2 regions of the Plantactinospora sp. CNZ320 genome follow, and region 1 is predicted to be linked to the other one. Evidence: riboswitches for the same ligand, from Rfam matches in the RefSeq annotation. Region 1 holds a riboswitch; the other holds the start of a gene.
What was found. Region 1 has a riboswitch for S-adenosylmethionine ahead of CLT71_RS00815 (ABC transporter substrate-binding protein). Riboswitches for the same ligand answer to the same signal wherever they lie in the genome.
Positions count from the first base shown of each region.

Region 2: another riboswitch for S-adenosylmethionine. It lies ahead of thrC (threonine synthase); the one in region 1 lies ahead of CLT71_RS00815 (ABC transporter substrate-binding protein).

Region 1 is NZ_PJMP01000001.1:193,802-201,783, forward strand. Features, by position in the region: gene CLT71_RS00810 (amino acid ABC transporter permease) at 1-612, opposite strand, end outside; gene CLT71_RS00815 (ABC transporter substrate-binding protein) at 695-1,576, opposite strand; SAM riboswitch class I at 1,837-1,928, opposite strand; gene CLT71_RS00820 (BNR repeat-containing protein) at 2,011-4,692, opposite strand; gene hrpA (ATP-dependent RNA helicase HrpA) at 4,795-7,982, opposite strand, start outside.
Region 2 is NZ_PJMP01000001.1:5,656,856-5,664,837, reverse strand. Features, by position in the region: gene CLT71_RS25310 (GNAT family N-acetyltransferase) at 1-16, opposite strand, end outside; gene thrC (threonine synthase) at 430-1,725, opposite strand; SAM riboswitch class I at 1,739-1,855, opposite strand; gene CLT71_RS25300 (dienelactone hydrolase family protein) at 2,036-2,779, shown strand; gene CLT71_RS25295 (DUF6295 family protein) at 2,869-3,147, shown strand; gene CLT71_RS25290 (oxidoreductase) at 3,196-4,086, opposite strand; gene CLT71_RS25285 (ABC transporter permease) at 4,260-5,075, opposite strand; gene CLT71_RS25280 (ABC transporter ATP-binding protein) at 5,072-6,010, opposite strand; gene CLT71_RS25275 (S24/S26 family peptidase) at 6,007-6,867, opposite strand; gene CLT71_RS37155 (PqqD family protein) at 6,864-7,163, opposite strand; gene stsB (StsB family radical SAM/SPASM domain sactipeptide maturase) at 7,160-7,982, opposite strand, start outside.

The sequences.
Region 1 (7,982 bases):
TGCGGACTCGTTGCCGGTGTTCGCCGCGTAGTCCTGGCCGATCCGGAACAGTTCCCGCTGGCTGGCCACCAGGCCGAGGAAGTAGACCAGGCTGGAGTCCTTGATCAGTGCGATGAGCTGGTTGACCCAGGCCGGCAGGACCCGGCGTACGCCCTGCGGGATGATCACCAGGCGCATGGCGGCACCGTGCGACAGGCCCAGCGCCCGGGTCGCCTCCAGTTGGCTGGCCTCCACGCTCTGGATGCCGGACCGGAAGATCTCCCCGATGTACGCCGCCGCGATCAGCGACAGCGCCAGGATGCCCAGCGGATAGGGGTTGGGTCCCCACCAGGCGAGCCCGAGCGGCGCCAGCCCGACCCCGATCAGCAGGATGGTGACGGCGGCCGGCAGTCCCCGGAACACGTCGGTGTAGATCCGGGCCGGCCAGCGCAGCCACCGGGTCCGGGCCAGCCCGGCCATCGCCAGCAGCATGCCGAGCAGCGTTCCCAGGATCGCCGAGAGCAGCGCCAGCAGCAGCGTGTTCGGCAGCCCGACCGTGAGCATCTCGGGCAGCGCCTCGCGCATCGACTCCCAGTCGAAGAACGTCTCCCACAGTGTCGCCAGGGTCTCCATCGCCTCACCTGTCTCGGTTCCGCCAGCCGTCGGCCGGCCGCGCGGGGCGGCCGGCCGACGGCTGTCTGAGGTGCTCGCCGGGTCAGCTCGCCGGGGTGGCGGCCGGGCTCGTCGGACCGGCCTTGACCGGCGGGTACGTCACAGTGCCGCTGCCCGGCTTGAACGTCTCTGGTATCGGCCGCCCGGGGTAGTACTGCTCCTGGAGGCGGGTCCAGGTGCCGTCCTCGATCACCTGGTCGAGTGCGGAGTTCAGCGCCTCGCGCAGCGGGTCGGCGCCCTTGGCCACAGCGAACGCGGTCGGCGCCGAGCTGAGCTGCTTCTCGGCCAGTACGATCTTGCCGCCACTCTCCTGTGCGGACTTCTCACCGATCTCGGCGGGCGCGATCCAGGCGTCGGCGGTCTTCGCCTTGAGCTGGTTGATCGCGCCGTTGTAGTCGGGTACCCGGACCGGGTCGAGGCCCTCCTTGGTGGCGTAGTCGTCCTGCACGGTGCCCTGCACCACGACCACCCGCTTGCCCTTCAACTCGGCGAAACTCCTGATCGGCGAGCCGGCCGGTACGTCGAGTCCGAAGTAGCCGAAGTCGTACCCGTTGGTGAAGTCGACGGTCTTCCGCCGCGCCTCGGTGATGGTGATCGACGACGAGCCGGCGTCGAACTTGTGGTTGTTCACCTGGGCGAGCAGCGCGGAGAACTCGGTGCCGACGAACTCCACCCGGAGCCCGAGCTTGCCGGCGACGGCGGTCATCAGGTCGTTGTCGAAGCCGGTGAACTTTCCGTCCTTGAGGAAGACGTTCGGCGGGGCGTCGGTCAGGGTGCCCACCCGCAGGGTCCCGGGTTGCAGCAGGTCGTACGGGTTGTCGGCGGTGTCGCCCGACGACGAGCCGCCGCAGGCGGCGACCGCGCCGAGCAGGGTGACGGCGGCGACCCCGGCGAGGAGGCGGGTGGCAAGAGTTTTAATACGCATTGTGCTGAAACTCCATGAAATATCCGGCGACGGCGTGCCGAAGGACCACCCCGACCGGTCAGGTCAAGGGCAGCGGGGAACGGCGTCGCTCAGGGGGTGCTGACGAGATGGTCGGAATGCCGCCGACCGGCGGTCGCGGTCAGGCCGAGGCCCGACAGAGCATGGTGCTGGTCCGGCAGAGGTCGACGTGTCGACGCCACCGGTGCCAGGTGACATGCAGCCGGCTCGTCCGCCCGGCTCGGATGCTGCGCACTTCGGAACCTCCATCGGTCCTGGCGGTAGCACCCGCACCCACGGTGGGGGGTTGCTGCGACGTCGACGAGCCAGGTCTCTCGGTCGCTCTGGATGGCCGCCGATCAGCATACTCAACCGGAGCACCGACATTCCAACTGGTCAGGGCCTCGATCGCTGTGGCGCTCGCCACCCGTCAGCGGTTACGGGGTGGCCGTCAGCACGTACACCCGCAAGGGCTGGGGCGGTGGGGTCTGCTCCGGCGGGCGGGGCTGATCCTGATTGGCCGGCAGGCTCTCCCAGCGCAGCGCGTACGTCCGGTCGCCGGACTGGGAGGCCGCCAGGCGAACCTGCATGCCCGGGAACGGCGAACGCACCCGGGTCACCTCCGCCGGCAGCGGGGGTTCCGGTACGTCGGCGACCACCGCCATCGAACTCGGCTCGACGACCAGTGACCGCCGGGCGCCGTGGCAGGAGTAGGGAATCCGGAGCTTCCCGTCCGGCAGGGTTGTCGGGTTGCCGTGCAACTGGGCGGTGAACTGTGGCAGCGAACCGCCGCCGCCGATCTCCCACCGACCGGTCCAGTTGGTCAGTTGGGTGACCTGCCAGTCGCCGGGGCCGTTCGGGCGGGCCGCGAAGAGTTGGTGCCCGAGCGCGGAGTCGTACTTCAGGTAGGTCAGCACGATCCGGTTGTCGCGGTCCAGTCCCAGCTTCAGGTTGCCGTTGACCGCACCGCTGTACGTCGGCACCGCGTCGACCCCCTCGACGCTGTGGTACGTCGCCGGCAGCGGAATCGGCCGGCCGGTGCTGTCCTCCCAGCGCACCAGGTCACGACTGCGCAGGTACGAAGGCATGCTCGAACTACCCGCGTCCGGCGTGTCACGCCACATGACGGCCATGTGCCAGAAGCCGTCCCCGCCCCGGACCGGCCCCTCGGGGTACGCGTTGCGCTCCTCCCCGTCGATGAACGGGGTCGACAGCAGGCTCGACCAACTCCGAGTGGCCGGGTCGTACCTGTTGTAGTAGTTGACGCCGGCGCCGCTGCCGCCGTTGCGGTAGCTGAAGAGCAGGTCTCCGTTGGTGTTCTGGAGGAATCGGGGATAGGTGACCGAGTTCTCGCGCTCGGCGGACACCATGGTCGGCACCCGGACCAGGGTCGAGACATCCCCGGCGACGGTGGTCCGGAAATACACCAGCGGAACGTCGTGCATGTTGCCGGACACATGCAGGTGCCCGGTGCTGTCCAGCGCCATCGTCACCGAGTTGTGGCTGTCCCAGCCGAGGACCGAGTCCAGCCGCCGGTAGGTCCAGGTGGTGGAATCCAACGCCCGGCGGGCGACCGTCATCCGGCGGTCACCGTCGTAGTAGGCCACGTACTGGTGGCTGCCCGTGGTCAGCGTCGACTGCTCCACCGGGTGCCCGCCCCAGGTCTGCCCGACGTCGACCACCTGGGCCACGGTCCGGTTCCCGCCGGGCAGCACGTAGTCGCCGGGCGTGGTCGGCGCGCAGTTCAACGGGCCCGGATCGGCTGGCGGGCTGGCCGGCAGCAGGCTGGTCTCCACCCCGAAGCTCCGGAGTCCGACCGCACCCGCCTGCGAGTACAGTCCCGCCCGGCCGCCCGAGAGCAGGTCCCGGAACCGCAGTCCGACGTACCGCTCGACGGCGGCCCGGCCGCTCGGCGCGCCCTCGACATGCACGGTGACGTGCACGCCGGTACCCCGATTCCTGGACTCCACCTCGACGGCGAGGGCGGTTCCCGGTGCCGCTGGTATCGGCTCGGCGGCCAGCAGCGCGTCGGAGGCCGCCGACGACGACCTGGTCATCCGGACCACCTGCCAGAGCGCCTGGCTCCCGTCGCCGAGCGACTGGCCGATCCGCAGCACGTAGTAGGTCTGGGTGCCGTCGCCGTGGTCGGTTACGTTGAACGCGAGGCCGGTCCAGGACCGGTAGCCGAGGGCGGGCTTCGGAAGGGTGAGCGAGCCCCGGAGGACGAAGCCGGCGCCCAGGGTGGTCCCGGGGTGGTAGATCAGGCGTTCCTCGGTGCCCGACGGTACGGCGACGCCGCCCCGGAGGTTCCAGGCGCCCCGGGCGCCGTGCCAGCCGTTGCCGACCGAACCGTCGGCCCGCTCGAAGCCGTCGTGGAACGCGCGGTAGCCGGGGCCGGTCGTCGCCGTCACCGTGAAGTGCCGCAGGCCGATGCCGCCGCTCTGCGAGTAGAGCCCCACGTTGCCGCCGGAGAGCCGGTCCGCCACGCGCAGCCGGACAATCCGCTCCACCTCGGCGGCGCCGGCCACCCGGACCCGCACGGCCGACCCGCCGGACACCGCCGTCAGTCGCAGGTCGAGCACCGTTCCCGGCAGGGCGGCCAGGTCGCCCTCGGCGAGCAGCGACGGTTCCGTCGCCGGGGCGGAGCGGCCGATCCGGACCAGTTGCCAGCGGGCCCGGCTGCCGTCGGTGCCGCTCTGCCCGATCCGCAGCGCGTAGAACGACTGCGTACCGTCGCCGTGGTCTTTCACCTGCGCGGCGATCCCGGCCCAGCGCCGGGCGGTCGGCGCCGGAGACGGCAGGGCGAGCGACGTCGTCACGTCGAAACTGTCGGCGAGGAAGAGCGCGGGGCGGGCCAACACCTGCTCGCTGCTGCCGCTGGCCACCGCAGCACCATCCACGATGGACCAGGCGCCGCGCAGCGCCGCCCAGCCGTTGCCGACCGCTCCGTTCGCCCGGGTGAAGTCGTCGCTGAACGAGACGCTCTCACTCGATCTGGGCTGCACCACCTCGGTGACCCGAGGTTCGGCGGCGGTGGCTGCGAGTACGGCAACGAGCAGCAGCGCCAGCGCGCCTTTCGGACGGACGTGCGCGTGCGGCCTCGACCGAATCGGCGTCATGGCGATCCATCCCCGTGTTGTTGGACCGAACGCCGGGGATCATAGGACAGCCGGCCCGGCACCGGGTACCGGCCGGAATCCGCCCGGATCCCGTACGGCGGATCAGCCCGCCTCGGCGAGGTCCATCGCCCGGTAGATCCGCTGTTCCGAGATCGGGTACGGCGTACCGAGTGCCTGGGCGAAGACGTTCACCCGGAGTTCCTCGATCATCCAGCGGATCTGCCGTACCGCGTCGGCGTCCCGGCGCGCGGGCGGCAGCGCGTCGACCATCTCCCGGTACTCCTGCTGCACCTGGGCGATCCGGGCCTGCTGGTCGCGGTCCCGCTGCGGGTTCTGCGGCAGCCGGTCGAGGCGGCGCTCGATCGCGGTCAGATAGCGCGGCAGGTCGGCGAGGCGGGCGTAACCGGTCTCGGTGACGAAGCCCCGGTGCACCAGCCCGGAGAGTTGGGTGCGGATGTCGGCCAGCGCCGCCACCATGGTCAGGTTGTTGGTCCGGGCCAGCCGCTGCTCGACCGCGTAGGCGGTGGCGAGCACCCGGCGCACCCGGTCGACGACCTCGAACGTCGTGTCCACCAGATCCGCCCGGACCCGGTCGCGCAGCGCGGCGAAGCCCTCGGCGTCCCAGGCCGGCCCGCCGGCATCGGCCATCAGCTTGTCCACCGCCGCGTCGGCGGCGTCGTCGAGCAGGTCCTGCACGTTGCGGTGCGGGTTGCGGCTCAGCGCCAGCTTCGCCTCGTTGGGGAGCCGACCGGAGACGAACTTCTGCGGCGAGCCGAGGGTCAGCCGGAGCAGTCGCCGGGTGCCGGCCCACATCTGTCGCCCCTGCTCGGCCTCGGTCTCGAAGACCCGTACCCCGACACTGTCACCCTCGTCGACCAGAGCCGGATAGGCGGTCACCAGGTAGCCGGCCCGATCCTGCTCGATCGAGCGCGGCAGGGTGCCGATGCTCCACTCCCGCAGCCCGGAGCGTTCGACGTCCGGGGCGGCGGCGGCCACCATCCGGCGTACCTGGGTGGTGAGCTGCCGTTGCAGTGCCGGCAGGTCCTTGCCCTCCGCGACGGTCTGCCGATCCTCGCCGACCACCCGGAAGGTGGGGCGCAGGTGTGCCGGCAGCTTCGCCAGGTCCCAGGCGTCCCGGGGCACTGTCACCCCGGTCATCCGGCGCAGTTCCCTGGTCAGCGCGTCGAGCAGCGGCTCCCGGCCGGGTGTGATCGAGGCCAGCGCCGCGCGGGCGAAGTCGGGCACCGGGACGAAATTCCGGCGTACGGCCTTCGGCAGCGACCGGATCAGCGCCACCACCAGTTCCTCGCGCAGCCCCGGTACCTGCCAGTCGAAGCTCTCCGCGTCGACCTGGTTGAGCATCGGCAGCGGGATGTCCACCGTCACCCCGTCGGTCTCCGTCCCCGGCTCGAACCGGTACGTCAGCGGCAGCGCCACCCCCTCGGAGTGCCACTCGTCGGGGTAGTCGGCCGCGTCGACCCCGCCCCTGCCCTGGTTGACCAGCATCTGCCGGTCGAAGGCGAGCAGGTCCGGCCGGTCCCGGCGGGTCTTCTTCCACCAGGCGTCGAAGTGCCGGCCGGAGACCACCTCGGCGGGGATCCGCTGGTCGTAGAAGGCGTACAGCGTCTCGTCGTCGACCAGGATGTCCCGGCGCCGGGCCCGGTGCTCCAACTCCTCGACCTCGTCGAGCAGGGCCCGGTTGTCGTGGAAGAACCTGTGGTGGGTCTGCCAGTCGCCCTCCACCAGGGCGTGCCTGATGAACAGCTCCCGGCTCAGCACCGGGTCGATCCGGCCGAAGTTGACCTTCCGGCCGGTGACCAGCGGGATGCCGTAGAGGGTGACCTTCTCGAAGGCCATCACCGCGGCCTGCTTCTTCTCCCAGTGCGGCTCGCTGTAGCTGCGTTTCACCAGGTGCTGGGCGAGCGCCTCGACCCACTCCGGCTCGATCCTGGCAGCGACCCGGCCCCAGAGCCGGGACGTCTCGACCAGCTCGGCGGCCATCACCCAGCGCGGTGGCTTGCGGAACAGCGCCGAGCCGGGGAAGAGGGCGAACCTGGCACCCCGGGCGCCCAGGTACTCGTTCTTCTGCGTCTCCTTCAGCCCCACGTGTGAGAGCAGCCCGGCGAGCAGCGACTGGTGGATCCGGTCGGTGTCGATGTTCTCCGCTGTCGCGCCGTTCTCCGGTGTCGCGCCGTTCCCCGGTGTTGCGCCGTTCTCCGGTGTTGCGTCGCCGGCCGGTGTCGTCGTACCCGTGACACCGTCGGGCGCGGAGTCGCCGCCGCGCCGACCCCGGCCCGGCCGTTCGCCGGGTGCCGCGCCGGCGCTGGCCCGCAGCACCTGGCGGAGCTGGGAGTGGATGTCCTGCCACTCCCGGACCCGCAGGTAATTCAGGTATTCGGCCTTGCACATCCGGCGGAACCCGCTGGACGAGAGTGCCCGCTGCTGCTCGCGCAGGTAACGCCAGAGGTTGAGCAGGGCGGAGAAGTCCGACTCCTTGTCGGTGAACCGGGCGTGCGCCTGGTCGGCCTGGGCCTGCCGGTCGGCGGGCCGCTCCCGGGGATCCTGGATCGAGAGGGCGGCGGCGATCACCGACACCTCGGCGGCGCAGCCGTTGCGTTCGCCCTCCAGCACCATCCGGGCCAGCCGGGGGTCGACCGGGAGCTGTGCCAGCCGGCGGCCCAGCGGGGTCAGCCGGTGCCCGGCCCCCTCGCCGGTCTCCTCCAGCGCGCCCAGCTCGCGCAGCAGGTTGACCCCGTCGGCGATGTTCCGCTTGTCCGGCGGGTCGATGAACGGGAACGCGGCGATGTCGCCCAGCCCGATCGCGGTCATCTGGAGGATGACCGAGGCGAGGTTGGTACGCAGGATCTCCGGGTCGGTGAACTCGGGCCGGGACAGGAAGTCCGACTCGTCGTAGAGCCGGATGCAGATCCCGTCCGAGGTACGCCCGCAGCGCCCCTTGCGCTGGTTCGCCGACGCCTGCGAGACCGGCTCGATCGGCAGCCGCTGCACCTTGAGCCGATGGCTGTAGCGGGAGATCCTGGCCGTACCGGGATCCACCACGTACTTGATGCCGGGCACCGTGAGCGAGGTCTCGGCGACGTTCGTGGCGAGTACGACCCGGCGGCCCCGGTGCGGTTGGAAGACCCGGTGCTGCTCGGCGGTGGAGAGCCGGGCGTACAGCGGCAGGATCTCGGTGTCCCGCAGCGCCGGGCGATTCTGCACGAGTTTGCCCAGCGCGTCGGCGGTGTCCCGGATCTCCCGTTCTCCGCTGAGGAAGACCAGGACGTCCC
Region 2 (7,982 bases), 5.5 Mb from region 1:
TGACCACGATGTCCATGCTCTGGAGGGTGCCGCTTACCCGGACCCGGCGCGACCGAATATCGAGCAACCGTCACCTGGGGCGGTGGATTCGCGTTGAGCCCGACGGCGGGTTGTGAGCGTCGGCCGGACCGGGCGGAAGAGTTTGGTCGGGAGGACGCCCGCACAACGCCTCCGGCGCTGGGTCGTAAGAGCTTTGAAAGTCTACGGCGGTGCGTCCTCCCGCACGGAGCATCTTGCGTCGTGCAGATGCAGTCGTCAAGCCCTCTTCCGCGTGTTTTCGTCACGGGTGGCAAAAGAGCAGCTACGCAACGCATTCGTACCGCCGGGCAGGCGACCCGGTCGGTGGACTGGAACGATTCCACCTGCAAGTTGCACGTGCATCTGCCCGAGCACGCTTCGGGCAGATGCCGAAAATTTCTTCCCGGAAATTCAGCCGAGCAGGCCGGCGTCGCGGACCGCCCGCAGCGACGGCCTGATCCGGTACGTCGGACCGACCTGTGCCGCCACCGCATCCAGGGTCTTGAGCCCCTCGCCGGTGTTGTAGACGACCGTCTCGGCGTCCGGGTCCAGCCGGCCGCTCGCCACCAGCTTGCCGAGTACGGCCACGGTCACCCCGCCGGCCGTCTCGGCGAAGACGCCTGTGGTCCGGGCCAACTGGCGGATGGCGGCGCGGATCTCGTCGTCGTCGGCGTAGTCCATCCAGCCACCGGTACGGCGCACCGCCTCCAGGGCGTAGAGCCCGGCGGCCGGGTCGCCGATGTTGAGCGACTTGGCGATCCCGGTCGGCCGGACCGGGGTGATCACGTCGGTGTCGGAGTGCAGCGCGACGGCGATCGGGTTGCAGCCGGCCGACTGGGCGCCGAAGACCTTCCAGCCGTTCGCCGGCGCCTCGACCAGTCCGATCTCGACAAGCTCGCTGAACGCTTTGTCGATCTTGGTGAGCAGTTCGCCACTGGCCATCGGGACGACCACCTGCTCGGGAATCCGCCACCCCAACTGCTCGGCCACCTCGTAGCCGAGCGTCTTGGAGCCCTCGGCGTAGTACGGCCGGACGTTCACGTTGACGAACGCGGTGTCGGCGAACTCGTCGGTCTCGACCAGCTCGCCACAGAGCCGGTTGACGTCGTCGTACGAGCCGTCGATGGCGACCACGTCGCCGCCGTAGACGGCGGTGGTCACCACCTTGCCCTGCTCCAGGTCACCGGGGATGAAGACGATCGACGGCACCCCGGCCCGGGCCGCGTGCGCGGCGACCGAGTTCGCCAGGTTGCCGGTCGAGGCGCAGGCGAACCGGGTGAAGCCGAGCCCGCGGGCGGCGGTCAGCGCCACCGACACCACCCGGTCCTTGAACGAGTGGGTGGGGTTGGCGCTGTCGTCCTTGACCCAGAGCGGCGCCCTGATGCCCAGTTCGGCGGCGAGGGCGGCGGCCGGGACCAGCGGGGTCAGCCCCGGGTCGACGGTGACCCGGGCGGCCGGGTCCTGGCCGGTCGGCAGCAGTGCGGCGTACCGCCAGAGGTTGTCCGGGCCGGCCTCGATGTCCGCCCGGGTGACCCGGGCCAGGGTCGCGGCGTCGTAGCCGACCTCCAGCGGGCCGAAACACTCGTAACAGGCGTGCTGCGCGATCAACGGGTATTCGGCGCCACAACCCCGACAGACGAGGACACGGGCGGGATTCGGTGCCACCGGGCTGGTCTGGCTGGGGGTCGCGTCGATGATCGACGTCATGGCGATAGCCGTCCTCTCATCTTTCCCTGGCGCCGCACCGCGCGGCGGGGACGGATTTGGCACCTGCTCCGCCGTGGAGTGGTTGCCGGGGCGTCTTCGGGCCGTATCCCTCAGCCCCTCTGGATGAGGTATGAAGTTGTGCCCGACAGTCTACGGGCAGCGCGGGCCGGTGTCCCGGGTCTGTTTCCGGTGTGAGGAAGATCCCGGCACCGGTCCGCCGCCGGCCGCCGGCTGAAATAGTTGTCCAAGCTAACGACATTCGGGTACGGCCGGCGCGCACGATCCGGCCGGGCAGGACGGGAGCGGGACGTTGCGGGACGCGATGCAGGCCGGAACGGTCCGGATCACCGGGGCGGGCGGCGACGAGATCGAGGCGTACCTGGCCCAGCCCCTCGGCGACACACCGCACGGCGGGGTGGTGGTGATCCACCACATGCCCGGTTACGACGAGGCGACCAAGGAGATCACCCGTCGACTGGCCAGCTACGGCTTCGCGGCGATCTGTCCCAACCTGTACTCCCGGGAGGCGCCCGGCGCCAGCCCCGACGACGCGGCGGCGGCGGCCCGGGCCGCCGGTGGGGTACCTGACGACCGGCTGATCGGCGACGTCGGCGGCGCGGCCGACCACCTGCGCGGACTGCCGGCCTCGAACGGCAGGGTCGGGGTGATCGGGTACTGCTCCGGTGGCCGGCAGGCGTTCCTGGCCGCCACCCGGCTGCCGCTGGACGCCGCCGTCGACTGCTACGGCGCGTTCGTGGTCGGCGACCCACCGGAGGACTTCCCGCTGGCGGTGCGGCCGCTGCTCGACCAGGCGGACCGGCTCTCCTGCCCGCTGCTCGGCCTCTTCGGTGCCGAGGACCGCTATCCGGCGCCGGCCCAGATGGACGAGCTGTCCCGGGAGCTGACCCGGCTCGGCAAGCCGCACGAGTTCCACACCTTCGCCGATGCCGGGCACGGCTTCTTCGCCGTCGACCGGCCCGGCTACCGACCGCTGGCCGCGACCCAGGGGTGGCAACGGGTCCGGGACTTCTTCGACCGCTACCTGAACGCCTGACCGGCCGATCCCGTCCGGGTCCGGGTCGCGTCAGTCCGAGTCCTGTCCGTCAGTCCGAGTCCTGTCCGTCCGAGTCCGAGGAGGCCGGCATGTGCACGTACGTCACGGTGCAGCGCGAGATCGACGGCAGCGGCAAGGGTGCCGGCGGCTGGTTCCCGGTCACCCGCACCTGCGTCTATGTCGACCATCCGACACACGCGCCGTACGCACACACCCTCAACATCGACTTCCTGAACCCGGCCGCCGGCCCGGGGGCGCGGGTCGCGGTCGAGCTGACCGAGGAGTCGGCGCTCGCCCTGGTCGAGGCGATCCAGGCCGCCCTGGCCGCCGCGCCGGCCGGGCTGGCCAGCCGCGACCAGAACGTCTGACCCGGCTCTTTCAAGGGCCGCCGCCGCACCCGCCCAGGGGCCGGGCGCTCAGCCGGTCGCGTCGAGCCGGGCCAGCTCGTCCGGGCTGAGCCGCAGGCCGCCCGCGGCCACGTTCGCGACCAGGTGCTCCGGATTGCCGGTACCCGGGATCGCCAGCACGTGCGGGCCACGGTGCAACGTCCAGGCGAGCCGGACCTGCGCGACAGTCGCGCTGTGCACCTCCGCCACCGCCCGCAGCTCGGCATCGCCGTCACCGCCGGCGGTCACACCCGCCTCCCGGCCCGCACCGGCGATCGCGAAGAACGGCACGAAGGCGATGCCCTGCTCACCACAGATCCGCACGAGGTCGTCGGCGGTACGCCGGTAGTCGACCCCGTACGGGTTCTGCACGCAGACCACCGGCGCGATCTCCTGCGCCTCGGCGAGCTGCTCCGGCCGGATGTTGGAGACGCCCAGGTGCCGGATCAGCCCGGCCTCGCGCAGCTCGGCCAGTACGCCGAACCGCTCCGCGATCGGGTCGGGGCCGTGCACCCGGAGGTTCACCAGGTCGAGATGGTCCCGGCCGAGCTGCCGGAGGTTCTCCTCGACCTGGCCGCGCAACTGCTCCGGCCGGGCCGGCGGCAGCCACTCACCCGACGGGTCCCGACCCGGTCCGACCTTTGTGGCGATGACCAGATCGTCCGGGTACGGCGCCAGCGCCCGGTTGATCAACTCGTTGGCCGACCGCAGCGCCGAGAAGTAGAACGCGGCGGTGTCGATGTGGTTCACCCCGAGTTCGACGGCCCGGCGGAGCACCGCCACCGCACGGTCCCGGTCGCTCGGCCCGCCGTCGGCGTTCCGGGTCAGCCGCATCGCGCCGAAGCCGATCCGGTTGACCGTCAGGTCGCCGAGCCGCCAGGTGCCGGCGGACGCCGCGTTGATTTCGCCGGAATCCGTCATCGGAAACGCCTCCTCGTGCTCTGTCCACCCGTGGTCGGCCGACCATCCACCCCTGTGGACGATGGTCGGCACGGTGCCGAAGACTAGGCGGCTCCGTCACCGGCGGGACAGGGCACCACCTGCAAATTCGTCCGGCCCCTCATGCGACTATGGGTGAGAAGGGCACCTTCGGGTCAGAGCGCCCGGGACTGCCGCACCAGGGCCCGGCCCACCCCCAGCACCGCGACCACGCCGATCACCCCGAGCAGCAGGAAGTACGGCCAGGCGGCGGCGAACCCGCTCAGCAGCGCCTCCCGCAGCGCGGTGACCCCGTAGGTGACCGGGTTGACGGCGGCGAGGACCCGCTGCACCGGCCCGAGATTCTCGATCGGATAGAACGACGGGCTGGCGAAGAGCAGCACCGGGGCCAGCACGTTCACCAGCACGGTGAACCGCTGGAAGTCCTGCACCAGGGTGGCGAGCAGCAGATAGAGCGCGTTGAAGGCCAGCGCGGCGAGCAACGCCCCGCAGAGCAGCGCCAGCCACCGCTCCGCCGGCCAGCGCCCCCGGAACAGTGCCGCCGAGACCGCCAGCGCGGCGACGGCCTGGGCCAGTACCAGCGCGGAGCCGGCGAGCAGCTTGCCGACGACGTACTGCCGGCGGGTCAGCGGGTACGACCACAGTTCCAGCGACATCCCGCTCATCCGCTCCTGGAACAGCGCCGTACCCGAGGTGGTGGCGGCGGCCAGCAGCGAGGAGAACATCAACGCCGGGATCGCGAAGTCCGGATAGTCGACCAGCCGGCCCCGGTAGCTCACCTCGCCGACCAGCGCGGTGAGCGAGGTGGCGAAGAGTGCGATGTAGACGGCGGTCGGCACCACCGCGAGCAGCAGGTTGGTGCGGTTGCGGGTGAGCAGCAGCCACTCCCGCCGCAGTGTCGCGGTGAGTCCGGAGCCCTGCCAGGGCGGCGCGCCGACGGCGTCGTGGTCGGCGGGGGCGGGTGCGGTCACCGGGCGGTCACCTCCGATCGGGTCAGCGCCACGAAGGCGTCCTCCAGCGAGGCCGTCGCCAGTTCCATGCTGTCGACGGGGATCTGCCGCTCGGCCAGTTCGGCCAGCAGCCGGGGCAGCCGCTGCCGCAGGTCCGGCCCGGTCAGCACGATGTCGTCGGCACCCTGGGCCGCCGCCAGGCCGAGCCGCCGCGCCTCGGCGGCCACCGCCGGCCAGGCGTCTGCCGATCCGGTACGCAGCCGGGCCCGTGCCTCGCCGCGTTCGTCGCGCAACTGTGCCGGGCTGCCGTCCCGGACCAGCCGGCCGTGGTGGACCACCAGCACCCGCTCGGTGTTGCGTTCCACCTCGTCGAGATAGTGGCTGGTCAGCACGATCGTCAGCTCGTGTCGGGTACGCAGTTCGTCGAGGGTGGCCCAGACCCGGCGTCGCCCCTCGACGTCGAGCCCGGCCGACGGCTCGTCCAGCAGCAGGATCCTCGGCACCCGCAGCAGGGCCCGGACCACCTGGAGCCGCCGTCGCTGCCCGCCGGAGAGGGTGAAGACCAACTGCTCCTCGCTGCCGGTCAGATCGAAGGCGGCGAGCAGTTCGTCGGCCCGGGACCGGGTGCTCCGCCAGGAGAGGCCCCGGAACGCGGCGGCGATCTTCAGGTTGTCCCGAACGGTCAGCATCATGTCGAACGGCCCGGACTGGTGCACCACCGCCACGTCCCGCTTCGCTTCGGCGTCGGGGCGGCGGCCGTGCACCAGGATCTGCCCGGAGCTGGGCGGGCTGGCTCCACAGACCATCTTGAGCAGGGTGGTCTTGCCGGCACCGTTGGGGCCGAGCAGCCCGACGGACTGGCCGGCCGGCACGCTGAAGCTGAGCCCGTCGACTGCCGGGGTGGCGGCACCTGGGTACGCCTTGACCAGGTCGGCCGCGACGATCGCCGGGGTCATCGGGAGACCGCCGGCACCGGTGGTACGCCCAGCGTGGCGAGGACGATCCGGATCTCGTCCGCCGGACCGGTCTCCCGCAGTGGTGGACCGGTCCGCAGGTGGTGGTCGACGTCCTCCGGGGCGACCACCGGCTCGACGACGCCGTCCCGGCCGTCGTCCGGGGCACCGTCCGGGGCGGTGGTACCGGCCGCGGGGTGTGCCGCGGGGCGCCCGTACCGGCAGCCGAACACGATGTCGAGCCGGCGGGCCGGGCGGGCGAGTCCGGTGCGCAGGTCGTCGACCGGTCGGACCGCCGCCGGTGAGATGCCGACGGTCAGCCCGTCCAGCACGTCGAGTGCGGCGAGCGCCCGGCGTACCCGGTCGGGGAGGGCGGAGCCGGCCGCGAGGTGGCGTACCCGGACCACCGTCGCCGGCTGGCTGGCCTCCGGCGCCGGGAGCTGGTGGTCGATCTCCGGTACGGCCCGCGCCGCCGCCCCGGCCAGCCAGAGCGTGATGTCGTCAGGCAGCGCGGCCACCGGCCCGGTGCCGTCCGGGGTGCCCGGGGCACGGGCGGGGACCTGCGGCACCCGGCCGAGGACCGCCGCCCGGGGCACCGGTGGGTCGTACAGCGGCAGGTTGTCGCCGGCCGTCAGCAGGTGGTCCGGCCGACGGGCGACCACCCGGTGCACCACGATCCGCTCCCCGTGCTGGTAGGCGACGACCTCGCCGGGACGGAGCCGGTCGAAGTCGGCCGGTTCGACCACCACGGTTCCGGCACGCAGCGCCGGCAACATGCTGGAGCCGGTGACCGGCACCCGGGCGGTACGTCCGGCGGCCAGCGCCGCCCGTACCAGATCGGCGAAGCCGGTCCCGCTCACCGGTCACCGTCCCCGGGAGCCGGTTCGGGGGTGCCGAACAGGTTGCGGGCGCGCAGCAGCGCGACGAACTCGCGGACGTCCCGGGCGATGACGTCGCGCTCCCGCTCGTCGTCGCTGCCAAACTCGTCGGCCAGCTCGCGGATCACGGTCTCGACGTCGCTGCCGGCGGCGAGCCGGCGCCAGATCAGCGCGGCGCTCGCGTTGAACGTCTGGAACTCGCCGTCCTCGGGGTTGTAGAGCCGGACCTCGTCGTCGCTGTCGACCCAGACGATCTCGGGGTTGATTCCGACAGTCACGCGGCACCTCCCTTGCCGCCGACCAGCAGCGGCAGCGACCGGCGGGCTCCTTCCGGCGGGGACCAGGTGCGCCAGTCGTCGTACACCGGGTGCACCGAGCCGTCCCGGACCAGTCGGGGCACCGTCATCTCGGACTCCCGTTCCAGCAGGTCGGCGCCACTGAAACCGGTGGAGCGCCAGATGTTGGTGATCATGGAGTGCCGGAGGATCCGGCAGTGGTCGCGGCTGTTCCGTTTCACCGAGCCGGACTCGGCGGCGTGGTACGCCCGGCAGCCACCGCCACAGGCCGCCCGGATGTAGCAGCGCCGGCAGTCGGCCAGGTTCTCGCCCTCGAAGACGTTGTTGGCCCGCAGGTCGGCCAGGACGGGTGAGGCGAAGACCTCGCGCAGCGGCTGGGCCCGGACGTTGCCGGCCTTGTGCAGCGGGCCGGTGACCAGCTTGCAGGGATAGACGTCGCCGAGCGAGTTGATGTAGATCTCGGTGCCGCCGAGCCCGCAGTTGGCCCGGATCGAGCAGGGCTTGACCGCCTTCGGCCCCTCGGTGAGGATCTTCCGGGCCACCGGGTTCGTCCAGGTGAACCGCTGCACCGCGAGGTGGTGTTCCCAGCCGAAGTGGACGCCGTCGGAGGCGCCCCGGCCGATCCCGGTGTGGTTCATCATCCGGATCTTGCTGAACTCGATCCCGTCCAGGAACGACATCAGGTCGTCCAGTGTGGACAGATTCTCCGGCGACACCACGTGGTTGATCGCCGGCTTGACGCCTGCGGCGTTGAGCAGGGTCAGTCCGAGTACGGTCTGCGCGAAGGTCCCCTCGCCCCGG